4 regions of the Rhizobium sp. NLR22b genome follow, and region 2 is predicted to be linked to each of the others. Evidence: riboswitches for the same ligand, from Rfam matches in the RefSeq annotation. Region 2 holds a riboswitch; each other region holds the start of a gene.

What was found. A riboswitch is a leader RNA that binds a small molecule or an ion and turns the genes downstream of it on or off. The one in region 2 is predicted to bind cobalamin.
Region 1: another riboswitch for cobalamin. It lies ahead of HJC00_RS07850 (CbtB domain-containing protein); the one in region 2 lies ahead of bluB (5,6-dimethylbenzimidazole synthase).
Region 3: another riboswitch for cobalamin. It lies ahead of cobU (bifunctional adenosylcobinamide kinase/adenosylcobinamide-phosphate guanylyltransferase); the one in region 2 lies ahead of bluB (5,6-dimethylbenzimidazole synthase).
Region 4: another riboswitch for cobalamin. It lies ahead of nrdH (glutaredoxin-like protein NrdH); the one in region 2 lies ahead of bluB (5,6-dimethylbenzimidazole synthase).

The regions. Positions count from the first base shown of each region.
Region 1 covers NZ_JABDWM010000003.1:356,946-360,490, forward strand. Annotated here, with positions in the region: gene HJC00_RS07840 (bifunctional diguanylate cyclase/phosphodiesterase) at 1-889, opposite strand, end outside; gene HJC00_RS07845 (histidine phosphatase family protein) at 1,367-1,921, opposite strand; cobalamin riboswitch at 1,978-2,128, shown strand; gene HJC00_RS07850 (CbtB domain-containing protein) at 2,154-2,363, shown strand; gene HJC00_RS07855 (CbtA family protein) at 2,473-3,207, shown strand; gene HJC00_RS07860 (hypothetical protein) at 3,261-3,545, shown strand, end outside.
Region 2 covers NZ_JABDWM010000012.1:75,843-79,387, reverse strand. Annotated here, with positions in the region: gene HJC00_RS19790 (DUF2865 domain-containing protein) at 1-1,090, shown strand, start outside; gene bluB (5,6-dimethylbenzimidazole synthase) at 1,094-1,783, opposite strand; cobalamin riboswitch at 1,825-2,012, opposite strand; gene HJC00_RS19780 (HAMP domain-containing methyl-accepting chemotaxis protein) at 2,335-3,545, shown strand, end outside.
Region 3 covers NZ_JABDWM010000007.1:231,415-234,959, forward strand. Annotated here, with positions in the region: gene HJC00_RS14060 (chloride channel protein) at 1-1,249, opposite strand, end outside; cobalamin riboswitch at 1,476-1,873, shown strand; gene cobU (bifunctional adenosylcobinamide kinase/adenosylcobinamide-phosphate guanylyltransferase) at 2,205-2,726, shown strand; gene cobW (cobalamin biosynthesis protein CobW) at 2,733-3,545, shown strand, end outside.
Region 4 covers NZ_JABDWM010000035.1:7,548-11,092, forward strand. Annotated here, with positions in the region: gene nrdE (class 1b ribonucleoside-diphosphate reductase subunit alpha) at 1-645, opposite strand, end outside; gene nrdI (class Ib ribonucleoside-diphosphate reductase assembly flavoprotein NrdI) at 624-1,037, opposite strand; gene nrdH (glutaredoxin-like protein NrdH) at 1,051-1,272, opposite strand; cobalamin riboswitch at 1,535-1,761, opposite strand; gene HJC00_RS30935 (heavy metal translocating P-type ATPase) at 2,147-3,545, opposite strand, start outside.

The sequences.
Region 1 (3,545 bases), on a different contig from region 2:
GCTGGCCGGTCTTCAGATCAATCAGCGGTTGATAGAAAGGCTTGATCGCCTTATTGGCGATCGCGGCGCGCAGTCTGGTTTCCAAGGAGGCGCGTTCCGTTACCCTATCCTGCATCGAATTTTCGAAGACGAGATGATGGTTGGGGCCGCGTGATTTGGCCTCATACATGGCGAGATCGGCACGGTGGGCGGCGTCTTCCAGCGGCTCGCTGCCCTCGACCCAACGATCGTAGCCGACGCTGGCGCCGACTTCGACGGCAAAACCATCGATATGAATCGGGCGGGTGACGGCCTGGATCAGCAGCTTGGCGAAGCGCTCCTCGCGTTGTGTCGTCAGGGCAAAGGCGACGACGATGAATTCGTCACCGCCGAAGCGGTAGACGCAATCGGCATTGCCGAGCGCGCAGATGCGTTTGGCAACTTCGACCAACAAGACGTCGCCGCCCTTGTGGCCGACGAGATCGTTGACCTTTTTGAAGCCGTCGAGGTCGACGGAGAAGATGGTGACGTTTTGGTTCCATTCCTCGATTTCGGCCTCGTCGCTTCTGACCGGCCGTGAGAGGATTTTGCGCTCGAAGGCATAGCGGTTCGGCAGCTTGGTCAGATGGTCGTGCGTTGCCGTCCAGTCGGCCTTTGCCTGGGCGGCGGCGCGCAGTTCCATTTCCTTGCGCAGATCGGCAATACGCAGCACCGAGTAGATGAAGCTCATGGTGCCGGCGATGCCGAGTCCCAGAACGAGCTTGTCGGCGCCGTATTCACGGAAAGCGGTCATGAAGGAAACCAGGCTGTCGTCGAACCGCAGCAATGTAGCTAGGAGCCAGAGGGTAATCCCCAAACCGACGATCGACATGCATTGCCTTCCGGCTCTGCTCTGGAAAAACACCGGCATTATGCCTTCTCCAACTCCACCCGCGCCGAGATATCACGAAAGTCTGAAATGTTCGTTGAAACCAGAAGGCGAATTATCGGAGGGGGCGGTTTGCGGTGAGCCGCCGGCAGACGGATAGCGTTGCGATGCGGCCAGGACCGGCACTGCGGCTGTTTCGCCGGTCCCGTTCAGGAAGAATGTTGCTACAGGTGATTGGGCCGAAAAGATGCCCAGAAGAACGAAGGCGAGCGTGCTGACGCATCGCTCGCCTTTTCCAGTGCTTCAGGCGGTGACGATCAGCAGCGGAACGCTGAGGATGAGACCGGCCAAAACCGTGAACGTGGCGACGCGCATCAACCGCAGGCGCCGTGTACGCTCTCCACTCCAATCATATGTCATTCTTCCATCTCCTTGGGACAAGGAAGTAGTCCCCGCAAAACCGGGTTCAACAGCAATGACGCGATTTGCTTGTGCAAGGCTGGATAAAATAAGGAATCTCTAATGCTGGAAGCGTAGCGACCAGCGGCTTCCGTTGCTGGTCATCCGAAGGATGGCGAGTGGCTCGACGTCGCTCAGCCAGAAGGAGGAGGGTGGCGCCTGAAGCACGTGGGCGACTGCAGCCCGGATGACGGCCGCGTGGCTGATGGCGATCACGTGACCGCTTCGGGCGGACTGGGCATCCATCCAGCCAGCGACGCGCTTTCGCAGGTCGAAAACACTCTCGCCGCCGTGAGGGGCCACCCCCGGCTCGGTCATCCAGGCCGTGAGGTTTTCCGGCTCTTCCGCCTCGATCGCCTCGATCGGCCTGCCAGCCCAGCGGCCATGGTCGCAATCTCGAAGCGACGGATCAATCTGCGCTTCGAGACGGAGCGCCTCAGCCGTCTGGAGGGCGCGCATGGCGGGGCTTGTGACAATACGATCGGCGTGGGGGAGGGCGGCCATCCTGGCTGCTTCTTCCACGGCCTTTTCTTCCAGCGGTTCGTCGAGCGGAAACTGGGCCTTGCGGTTCGCCGACGTCGCGCCGTGGCAGATCCAGGTGAGGCGCATATTCACGATTGTTCTGATCTCCGATGACGGGATGGGGACGGCCTTTGCCGGCTTCGTGAAGTTTCGTTGACAGTCTCTTCGGCGTGCAGATATAACCGTGCTGTTGCGGGTTTGGAAGCCGGTGGAAATCCGGCGCGGTCGCGCCACTGTGACCAGCGTGTCGAAACTTCTTCACGCTGGAAGTCAGACCCTGCCGCACAACACTCTTTCGACTGAACGCGTCATTCCGGAGGAATACATGTCTGACACCACTTTCGCGCCTGTCGCGGCGCCGGCGCCGATCCCTGTAGGGGAAATCCTTCCCTGGGCGATCTTCGGCGGTCTGCTGATGCTCATCGTTCTTTATTTCGTCGGCACCGAGGAGGGCGCGATGGCGCTGTTCAACGGCATGTATGTGCACGAATTCGTGCATGACGGCCGCCATCTCCTCGGATTTCCCTGTCACTAAAGCGCATCGCGATCTTTCGGATTCGCTTCTCGCGCTTTAGGTCTTTGTTTACGCATGTCGTTATCGCAAAACCGCTGCACAGTTTTGCGCGACAAGGGGGAATACTGACATGGTTGGAAAGCTTCTGCTTCGCGGCATGCTCGCGGGCCTGATTGCTGGCATCCTCGTTTTCGCCTTCGCCCATACCTTCGGCGAGCCGCTGGTCGATGCGGCAATCGCCTTCGAGGAAGCGAGCGCCCAGGCGGCGGGCGAAGCTGCCGAACCTGAAATCGTCAGCCGGGCCACGCAGGCCGGCCTCGGCCTTTTCACAGGCGTCATGGCCTACAGCATCGCCGTCGGCGGGCTTTTTTCGCTCGCCTTCGCCTTCGTGCACGGCCGCTTCAGCAGCCTATCGGCGCGCGGCACTTCGGCCGTCATCGCCATTGCCGCCTTCGTGGCGGTCGTGCTTGTTCCCGCCATCAAATATCCGGCCAACCCGCCGGCTGTCGGCAATCCCGATACGATCGGCGCCAGGACCGAACTGTTCTTCCTGATGATCGTCGTTTCGCTCGCCTCGCTGATTGCCGCGATCGCGCTGTCGCGCCGCCTTGGCGAGCGCTTCGGTCTCTGGAACGGCGCGATTATCGCCGGCGTCGCCTATCTCGTCTTCATCGGCTTCGTGCTTTATCTGTTGCCGCCGATCAATGAGGTGCCCGAGAATTTCTCGGCGATCGTGCTCTGGCGGTTCCGCACGACCACGCTCGGAATGCACGCGATCCTTTGGGCAGCGCTCGGTCTAGTTTTCGGAGCGCTGGCCGAAAGACGTCTTGCCGCCAAGAGCGGTCTGCGGCCGGCGTTCCGGTGATGCGGCATATCGGCAGGTTTGCTTTTCTCGGTCTGATCGCGAGCCTGTTGCCAATGTTTATCGGAAATGCCCTCGCCCATGGGAGCAGCTCTGGCGGCTCTCATCCCGGGCTCGATATTCCGGCAATTTCTCACGGCGAGATGGCGGTCATTTCGGAGTATCGCAGCAGCATCAGCATGCTGGCGTCGCGGGCGGCCGATACAAACGAATCGTTCCGGCGTGTCCTGAACTACTCGGAAATCCAGTATTCCTATTGCTTCTGGGGCCGGATGCCGGGCAGCGTGACGGACGAGGAAAGCCCTTTCAACGAATGCGCCCATGCCTATCTCGCGGCGACG
Region 2 (3,545 bases):
CCGAAACCTGTCTCTTGCTCTTGTGCTTGCGCTGGCATCGCCGGCTGCCGCACAGAGCAGCGCCGTCTGCAACGACCTGCGTGGTCGCCTGGCCGACCTACCACGATCGATCGGCAACAATAACGGGCAGGAAGCGCGCCAATATGCCAGCGCAATCGCCGAGCAGAACCTCGAGCTGCGCAAGGTCCGCAACGATCTGCGCAGCTATGGCTGCACCTCGGGTAGCATGGTGGTGATCGGCGGCGAGAATGCCGATTTTTGCGCCGAGCTTTCTGATGCCGAAGCCCGGATGGTCGACAATATCCGTTATCTCCAGGATCAGCGCGACGAGTTGCGCAGCCAGGCCGGCGATGACGACGCGCGCCGGGAATTGACGGCGGCCCTCGAACGCAATGGCTGCAGCAGCGACAATTTCTATGCCCCGACCGAGCGCAGCGCCAGCGATCCTGCCCCAAGCGTCGAGGAACAGGCGATGCGCACCGACACCTTCATCCCGCTTGGCGGCGGTGAAGAGGCCGATCCATTTTACGGCCTGCCGAGGGCCGAAATGTTTTCGCCGGTCAGCACCATTTGCGTTCGCAGCTGCGACGGCGGCTTCTTCCCGATCAGTTCGAACACCACCTCGGTCGATTTCGGCCGCGATGCGCAGACCTGCGCCAAGATGTGCCCCGGCATCGAGACCGAGCTCTTCTATCGCGACGTGACCAGCACCGAAGCCTCGAACATGATCTCGGTCGCAACAGGCGCGCCCTATAGCGCCATGAAGAACGCCTTTGCCTACAAGAACCGCGCTCCCGGCGAGAAAAATACCTGCGCCTGCAATCTGACCGCCTATTACGAGGAGATGCGCGGCAAGCAGACCCTGGGCGAACCGCCGCAGCAGGGCTCGATCACGACGGTCCGCACCAATCCGCCGGCGAAAGATACTGCGGCAGCAGCAGTCCCGCCGCAGCCATCCGTTCCCGAGCGTCCCTACGACCCCACGCAGAACAAGGTCCGTCAGGTCGGCCCGCAATTCCTTGCTGGCGACCAGGGCTCGATCGACCTTGCCAATCCGGCGACGCCGGGCCCGCAACCACAACAGCAGTAATTGCTAAGGGTCGTTGCGTCCCCATCCGTCGTGGAAAACCAGTTCCTCGAGCGGCAGCCGCTGCCGCCAGCCTTTGACCGAGAGTTCCGGTTCATCATAAAGCCGATCGACAAAGCCGGCGCAGAGCCAAGCGACCACCTCGATATGCTCGGGTATGCCGAGAATTGATTTCAGGTCGCCTTCACGAAAGATGCTGACCCAGCCGATGCCGACCCCTTCGGCGCGGGCCGCAAGCCAGAGGTTCTGGATGGCGCAAACGGTCGAATAGGAATCCATCCGCGGATTGTGCGTCCGTCCCAGCACCACGCTGCCGCCGCGAGTGGGATCGCAGGTCACGCATATGCCGAGCGGCGCCTCCACGATGCCTTCGAGCTTGAGGGACCGATAGGCCTGCCGCCGCTCGCCTTCGAACATCGACGCCGCCTCTTCGTTGGCCTTGGCAAAGGCGTCGCGCACGCGCGCACGGACAGCTGGACTATTCACCAGAATGAAATTCCATGGCTGCATGAAGCCGACCGACGGCGCATGATGGGCGGCTGTCAGGAGCCGCGCCACGACGTCGTCGGGCAACGGATCGGGCAGGAACTGGCTGCGCACGTCACGCCGCGTCATGATCGCGTGATACACGGCTTCGCGCTCGGCCAGCGAAAAACCGGACGCCGCCGAAAGGGCATCCGCATCAAAGGGTCGCATCGTCAAATCCCCAACAACGCAACCGCCCGCCGTCCGCGCGGGTTGGGTCTATCTCGCCAGGCCGGTCTTCTGACTTGGCTTCATCCATCTGCCGCAGCCTTCCCGGCAAAAGCCAGTGGCGCGATGAAGCGGCAGACGTCGGCCTTACAGCGTTGGGCACGTTCCGGCCTTGCACCGGATTCCCGATTCTCCCGCCTGGACGGCGGGCACCTGACGGCGCATCTATTTCAGGAAACCGACGCGGCGGCAAGTGCACGCAGACCGAACCTGAAACCACGGCTGCATATGGCTGATCGAGGGGCGGATCACCGGGCAGACAACCCCCTCCTCGGCGATCTTTTGGTCGCAGGAGGAAACAGCCTCTGTGTGCCCGCCCATCCTCCTCTACTTTATGATTTATTCACACATCAAATCCACACTGCCTTTGCGCGTTTTGGGTCGCAAACTCCGACATGGGCATGAGCGCTCGTGATGTGACCGTCAGCGTCGATGCCGCGCTGATGTGCCGGTCGCGAAGATGGTCGACCGAGCCGCAATTCCAGGCTCCACGGATGTTCCAATTCTTGAAAACGATGCCCCTGACAGCCAAGCTGGCGGCGATTATCGTTGCCGTCAATCTCTGCGGCATTTCCGCCTTGGCCACCTATACATGGATGTATGAAACCCGGGCGCTGGTTGACGGCGCCCACGCAAATTGGTCCAAGGATGCGGAGCAGTTTGCATCTCTGGCCGCCGGCGGCGTCAAATGGGGCAAGGCGAACGCCGTTCGCGAGGCTTATTCGCTGTATCGTGACGATCCCTCGCTCGATCTTGTGCAATTTGCCGCATTCAACGCAGAGCTCGCTGCCGTCGACAGCTGGACCCGCGACGGCGTTTCCGGTTTGCCAACGCCGGCCGACCTGGCGACCCGCCTCAGCGCAAAACCCGACAAAACGACGATCGATGACAGCGGAATGTCCGCCGGTTTGGTCACGATTATCGCGCCGCTGCCGCTGGACAAGTCGGGCAAGACAACCGGCTACATCGTCACGAACTGGTCTGTCGAAAAAATCACTTCCGAAGTCCGCCAGAAGGTCCTCGTTTCGCTGCTCACGCAGTCCGCCATCACCGTTCTCGCCGTCATCGCTTTCCTCCTCGCCATGCGCAGCCTCGTTGGCAGGCCGCTCAGGATCCTCAGCAAACGAATTGGCGCGCTGCAGAATGGCGACCTCGCCTCCTCCGTCGCCTACAAGGAGAATGGCGACGAAATCGGCTTCCTCGCCCGTGCGCTGGAGGTCTTCCGTCACGAGGCGATCGCAAAGGTCGAAAGAGAGCAAGTCACTGCCGAGCAGACCGCCTCGTTCGACGCCGAACGGGCCCGCAACGCATTGCTGACGGAAGAAGCCGGCAACAGGCAACGGCTGGTGATGACCACTCTTGCGAACGCATTGGAAAGACTGGCCGCCGGCGACTTCTCGATCCAGCTTGCCGATCTCGGCCCTGAATTCGATAAATTGCGGCAGGACTTCAACAACATGGTCCAGGCCGTCGCAGCCGCGCTGACAGAGATAAAGATCGCTTCCGTCGCGGTTGAGGGCGGATCGAGCGAGCTGGCTTCCTCCGCAGATCAGCTGGCCAAACGGACCGAACAGCAGGCGGCAGCACTGGAACAGACCGCTGCGGCACTAGATGAAGTGACGACGACAGTCAAAACATCGTCGCAGCGGGCTGAAAATGCTGGACAATTGGTCGAGGAAACCAAGCGAGGTGCTCACGTCTCGGC
Region 3 (3,545 bases), on a different contig from region 2:
GAACCAGTGCCGTGATCGGGAAATCGCCAGTGATTTCGAGCGCCAGAAAGGTCATCGTCAATGGCCCGCCAATGACGGCGACCGCCAGGGAACTCATCCCGACCACGGCATAAATGACCGGCGTCAATGTCGCATCGGCGAAATAGGGGCCGCAATAAGCAAAGAGCTTGCCGAGCAGGGCGCCCATGAACAGCGAGGCGAAGAACAGCCCGCCTCTGAAACCGGAGCCGATCGAGATCGCCGAGGCAAGGGATTTCAGGAGGAAGAGACCGATCAGCGCCGGGATTGCCACGTCGCGGGAGAGGTTCAGATGCAGCGCGCCGTGGCCAGCCGAGAGCACCTGCGGCGAAATCATCGCCAGAAGCCCGACGATAATGCCGCCGAGCGCCGGGCGAAAGGGCGGGGCAATCGAGCTTTTGCGCGCCACCTCCTCGACGAAGGCCACGCCCTGCATGAGGAGAATGCCAACGCCGGCGCAGAAGACGCCGAGCAGCAGCGCCGGGATATAATCGGCCGGCACGACCGAGCCGAAGCTGCCGATATCGATGGTGAAATCGCCCTCGGCAAGCAACCTTGCGATGAGGGTTGAAACGAGGGCGGAGACGACGACCGGGGTCAACGACACGATGGTGTAGGTGCCGATGATCAGCTCGAAGGCGTAGAAGGCGCCCGTCAGCGGCGCGTTGAAAGCGGCGGCGATGGCGCCGGCCGCGCCGCAACCGACGAGTATGCGCAGGTCCGAGCGGCGCAGCTGCAGCTTGAGGCCGAATTTGGAGGCAATGCCGGCGGCGAGCTGGGTATAGCCGGCCTCCAGACCGACGGAGGCGCCGAAGCCGTTGGAGATCAGGTTCTGTACGGCAACGATGATGCTGTCGGTCAACGAGAGGCGGCCGCCATGCAGCGCATTCGCCTCGATCGGGTCGACCATCGGTTTCTTGCGCCGTTTGGCGAGGACCAGAAGCAGCAGGCCGAGCAGGGTACCGCCGATGACCGGGGCGGTAAGCAGCAGCATCTTGTCCTCGATGACCGACGCGCTCAACCTTTCGCTGTCGGCGATGCCGAAAACTAGCTGGTGCAACTCGTTGGAGACATAGCTCATGCCGGTCACGGCAAGACCCGAGGCGATGCCGACGATGGCGCCTGCCAGCGACAAGCCAACTTCGCTGCGGCGCGTCAGGGCGCGCAGCCGGCCCGGATCGAAGAAAACACGCAGCGTGCGCAGGCGCCGCCGATCCAATTTCATAAGCATGGCTAGACAACTAGGCGATGAGAGGCCGGGTCAAGGGCGGAGGTGCAGTCGCCTTGCAACGCAATTGCGGCGAAAAGCCGACGGTCGGGTCAAATATTTATGACGTAAGCCGCTGATAATAGACGATATTTCCGGTAGGGTCAGTGGTGTTGGCCGATCTTTTGCGCAGTCTGGAGCTGGAGCGGTTTCGAAGGTCGGTTGACTTCACCCCCCGGCTTGCCTAACCATCCCAGGGATAACGGATGGTTCCGGATCGGCATTTCGCCTTCCGGATGAAAAGGGAATGTGACGGGGCGGACCCACATCGGGCGCATTCATCACAGCCGACCCCGCGACTGTAGAGCGGTCAGGGTCTTCCATCCGGCATCGAACCCTTTCGGCCGGCGGGCTGCAATCGTGCAGGCGGGCGGGATGGGCGGCATGCCGGAAAAGCCACTGGAAATGCATGGTGATCAACCGGGGTCGGACGCCTCTATCTCTACGAATCGTCCACCTTTTCACCGAGGCAGCCGGGAAGGCGAGGCAGATCCGCTGGCACGATCAGGGGCGACCGGACTTCCGGTTCGCCCCGATCGCCGCCGATAACCGCGAGCCAGGAGACCTGCCTTCCGTGCCGGGCGAAAAGCCCAACCCTGGGCAAGAGACCCGCTGCCAGCACGGAGGTTGTTTTGGCTGAACGATTGAATTCAGCGCCGCCTCTGGTGGTGCGCTTGGAAGGTGACTTGCAGATGCCGCCGCCGTCCGGCACGGGGCCGCTGGGAAGGAGTTTCCTTTCCTCCCTCATTCCTGTGCTTGTCACAGGAATCCAGCGGGCCCAAGTCCTTGGGCACAGGAGAATCCCTTCACGGCAGCATAGAATTATTCACGGCGCCGACGCGCCGTGGCTGGATTCCTATGACAAGCACAGGAATGAGGTGGGGCGGGGTACCGCATCCGGTCATAGGACTGTCTGGGCATGACGGCTGCCCCCTCCCACACCCTCATCCTCGGCGGCGCCCGTTCCGGCAAATCCCGTTTTGCCGAAAATCTCGTTATGGCAAGCGGCGACGAGCGCCACTACCTCGCCACCGGCCGTGCCTGGGACGAGGAGATGCAGACGCGTATTGCCCAGCACAAGGCCGATCGCGGCCCTTCCTGGACGACGCATGAGGAGCCGCTCGATCTTCTCGGCGTGCTTGCCGCGATCGACGGCGAGGGGCGCATTGTGCTTGTCGATTGCCTGACTCTCTGGGTGACCAACCTGATGATGGCGGAGCGCGAGATGGCTGTGGAATTTGCCGCGCTCGCTGATTTCCTGCCTGGCGCCAAGGCGCGGCTGGTCTTCGTTTCCAACGAGGTTGGCCTCGGCATCGTGCCTGACAATCGGATGGCGCGCGATTTTCGCGATCATGCCGGACGGCTGCACCAAATAATCGCGGCGCAGGCCGACGAAGTCTATTTCATCGCGGCCGGTCTGCCGCTGAAAATGAAGGGTTGAAGTTCCATGATCCAGCAGAAAATCCCCGCAACCGTCATCACCGGCTTCCTTGGCGCCGGCAAGACGACGATGATCCGCAACCTGCTCACCAATGCCGGCGGCAAAAAGATTGCGCTTATCATCAACGAATTCGGCGATCTCGGTGTCGATGGCGAGGTGCTGAAGGGCTGCGGCGCGGAGAATTGCAGCGAGGACGACATTATCGAGCTCACCAATGGCTGCATCTGCTGCACCGTCGCCGACGATTTCATTCCAACGATGACGAAGCTCCTGGAGCGCGAACAGCGGCCTGACCATATCGTCATCGAAACCTCCGGCCTCGCCCTGCCGCAGCCGCTGGTCTCCGCCTTCAACTGGCCTGATATCCGCACCCAGGTGACCGTCGACGGCGTCATTACGGTTGTCGACAGTGCGGCCGTTGCCGCCGGCCGTTTCGCCGATGACCATGCTGCTGTCGAGGCGGCGCGCGTCGAGGACGACTCGCTCGATCACGAGAGCCCGATCGAGGAGCTGTTCGAAGACCAGCTCACATGCGCCGATCTCATCGTCCTCAACAAGACCGACCTGATCGATGGGGATGGCCTGGGCCGCGTGAAGAACGAAGTCGCCTCCCGCATCGCCCGCAAGCCGGTCATGATCGAGGCCAGGAATGGCGAGGTGCCGGCAGGCGTGTTGCTCGGCCTCGGCATCGGCGCGGAAGACGATATCGCCAACCGCAAATCCCATCACGAGCTGGAGCACGAGGATGGGGCGCCACACGACCACGACGAGTTCGACAGCTTCGTTGTCGAACTCGGCGCTGTTTCCGATCCGACAGGC
Region 4 (3,545 bases), on a different contig from region 2:
CACGCCGCCGCCGCGCTTCGATAGCTGCAGTGCCGAATTGATCGACCGGCCGATCGATTCCATATTGTCCTCGACCCGCAGCAGGAAGCAGGAAACGAGTTCGCCGCGCTGCTTCTTGCCGGCATTCAAGAAAGTCGGCGTCGCCGGCTGGAAACGCCCGGAAATGATCTCGTCGACCATGTCACGGGCAAGCGCCTCATCGCCCCGCGCCAAGGTCAGCGCCACCATGCAGATGCGGTCCTCATAGCGCTCGAGATAGCGCTTTCCGTCGAAGGTCTTCAGCGTATAGCTGGTGTAATATTTGAAAGCGCCGAGGAAGGTCGGGAAGCGGAATTTCCGCGCATAGGCCTGATCGAACAGGCCGCGGACGAAATTGAAGGAATACTGGTCGAGAACCTCCCGCTCGTAATAGCCCTCGGTCACGAGGTAATCGAGCTTTTCCCGGAGATTGTGAAAGAACACGGTGTTCTGGTTCACATGCTGCAGGAAATACTGCTTGGCCGCCATGCGGTCCTTGTCGAGCTGGATCCTGCCCTCATCGTCATAGAGGTTCAGCATCGCGTTCAGTGCGTGATAGTCGAGTGTTTCGGCCGCTTTAAGTGGTTTTGCGCCTGTATCCCGCGTCAGATTTGTTCCCGTGTCCAAAATCGTCCCATCCCGTCTTTGACATTGGCGACATCCTCGGCTGTTCCCAGGAGCTCGAACCGGTAGAGGTACGGCACCTGGCACTTCTTCGAGATGACGTCGCCGGCAAGCCCGTAGGTCTCGCCAAAATTGCTGTTGCCCGCGGCAATCACGCCGCGGATGTTGGAGCGGTTTTCCGCCTCGTTGAGGAAACGGATCACCTGCTTGGGCACGGCGCCCTTGACGATCCCTGGGCCGCCGTCCCCACAATAGGTGGGCGAGATCAGCACATAGGGTTCGCGAATGTGGATGTCTTCAGCGCCGACGGGAATGCGCGTCGCGCGCAATCCCAACTTCTCGACGAAACGATGGGTGTTCCCGGATCGGCTGGAATAATAGACGATCAGCCCCACCGCTTTTCTCCGGTCAGGAGAGCGCGCTGATCATGTCGGGGCGGAAGCCCGCCCAATGCTGCTCGCCGGCAACGACGACCGGAACCTGCATGTAGCCCATGCCAAGCACGCGATCGAGCGCTTCGGCATCCTCGGAAATATCGACGATCTCATAATCGACGCCCAGGCGATCGAGGGCGCGGTAAGTGGCCGTGCATTGGACACAGGCCGGCTTGCTGTAAACGGTAACGCTCATCATCTTCCTCGTGATGTCAGTGAATGCAGGACACAGGACTGGGATCGGGCGCCGTGCGACGTCCGGGGCAATGCTTGATAATGATCTGGCAAAGTTGGCGCTTTAAACGCCCGACATCATCCCTCGCAGGATGTGCACGGGCGGCGGCTTTGATGTTCTCGACATGACTTCAAACCCCCGAAATGCTCATGCGGACGTTCGGGGCAGCGCAACAGACACGGATCATTCCGCTTCATGCACGCGACCTTCCGGACACCCCGCCCGTGGACGTTGCGTTCGAGGCAGGTCTCCTGGCTCACGGGTCGAAGCACCCTGCCCCAGCCTTCCCGGAGCATCATGCTCCAGTGACCTGAAATCGGACAGTTGCTCGCCGCTTACAGTTGCGGGGGCAGCTCCGGCATTGTCGCACCATGATGGCGCAGCGCACCGTATTCCCGTCTTAGCCCCCGATCCTCACGAATCGAAGGAACCTTGAACACTAGATATAGTACGCGAATCGTAATTCACGTCAACGGATGGTTTGTGCATTGCGTTACGGCAGGTTTGAAATCGCTGCATTCCTGTGAAAAACATGGACAACGAAAGCTTAACGAAAACAGGCTTGGAGATGACCGTAGTGGGGCTGGCCTATAGCCAGCTGCCAGGCTGCGGATAGACGACGCAAAACCCGCGACGTCATCCTCGGCCTTGTGCTGCCTTGTGCCGACGATCCACCCAGGTCCATTCTGAAAATAAGAGCTTTCCTGCCAGATAATTGCAGTGGTGAGATGCCCGGCACAAGGCCGAGCATGAGACCTTGTCAGCAAACCGAGCGCCGACCTAACGGATGACCGGCCCCGAATCGCTGGTCTTCAAACCGCCACCGGCAAAACATTCATCCCCGTACACGAAGCAGCCTGAGCGCGTTGATCGTCACCAGCACCGTGGCACCGGTATCGGCGAGGATCGCCGGCCAGAGCCCGGTCATGCCGGCGATCGTCGTCACCAGGAAGACAGCCTTCAGCCCGATCGCAATGGTGATATTCTCAAGGATATTGCGCATGGTCCGCTTGGAAAGCGCGATCATCCGCGCCACGTCGCCGACGCGTCCATGCAGCACGGCGGCATCCGCGGTCTCCAGCGCCACATCGGTGCCGCCGCCCATGGCGATACCGATGTCGGCGGCGGCGAGCGCCGGCGCGTCGTTGATGCCGTCGCCGACCTTGGCGACGACGAAGCCCTGACGCTTCAATTCGCCGACGACCCGCTGCTTGTCTTCGGGCATCATCTCGCCGCGCCAGTCGATATCGAGCATGCCGGCGACGGCTGCCGCCGTCCGCTTGTTGTCGCCGGTCAGCATCATCGCCTTGACACCGGCCAATTTGAGCGCGGAGAGCCCCGCCCCGGCATCCTCGCGCGGCTCGTCGCGCATGGCGATCAGGCCGGCCGCAGTGCCATTGACGAGCAGCACCGATACGCTCTTGCCCTCATCATTGAGCCCTGCAATACGCGCTTCCTGCTCCCCGTTCAGCGCCCCGCACTCGCGGGCGGCGGGCGGCGACAAGAGATCCAATGTCTCGCCGCCGACCTTGCCGGTGACACCCTTGCCCGGCAGCGCTTCCAGTTCGAAGGCCGGCGGCACGGGCACGCCGTCCGCCTTGGCGCGGTGGAGAATCGCCAGTGCCAGCGGATGGCTGGAGCCCTGCTCGAGCACAGCCGCGCGCGACAGGAGCTGCGCCTCGCCCAATCCGAAGGAAACAATGTCCGTCACCCGAGGCTTGCCTTCCGTCAACGTGCCTGTCTTGTCGAAGGCGACCATCGTCACCGTGCCGAGCGTCTCCAGCACCGCGCCGCCCTTCATTAAGAGCCCGCGCCGCGCGCCCGCCGACAGCGAAGCGGCGATCGCCGCCGGCGTCGAAATGACGAGCGCGCAGGGGCAGCCGATCAGCAGGATGGCAAGGCCTTTGTAGATCCATTCACCCCACGCGCCGCCGAGAAACAACGGCGGAACGACCGCGACAAGTGCGGCGACGACGACCACGCCCGGCGTGTAATAGCGAGAGAACCGATCGATGAAGCGCTCCGTCGGCGCCTTCGATTCCTGCGCTTCTTCCACCAGCTTGACGACGCGGGCGATGGTATTGTCGGCAGCGGCCGCCGTGACGCGAACCCTGAGCACCGCATCACCGTTGACCGTACCGGCATAGACGCCGGCATCGACGCCCTTGCGCACCGGCGTGCTCTCGCCCGTCACCGGGGCCTCGTCGATCGCACTCTCGCCTGAGACGATGACG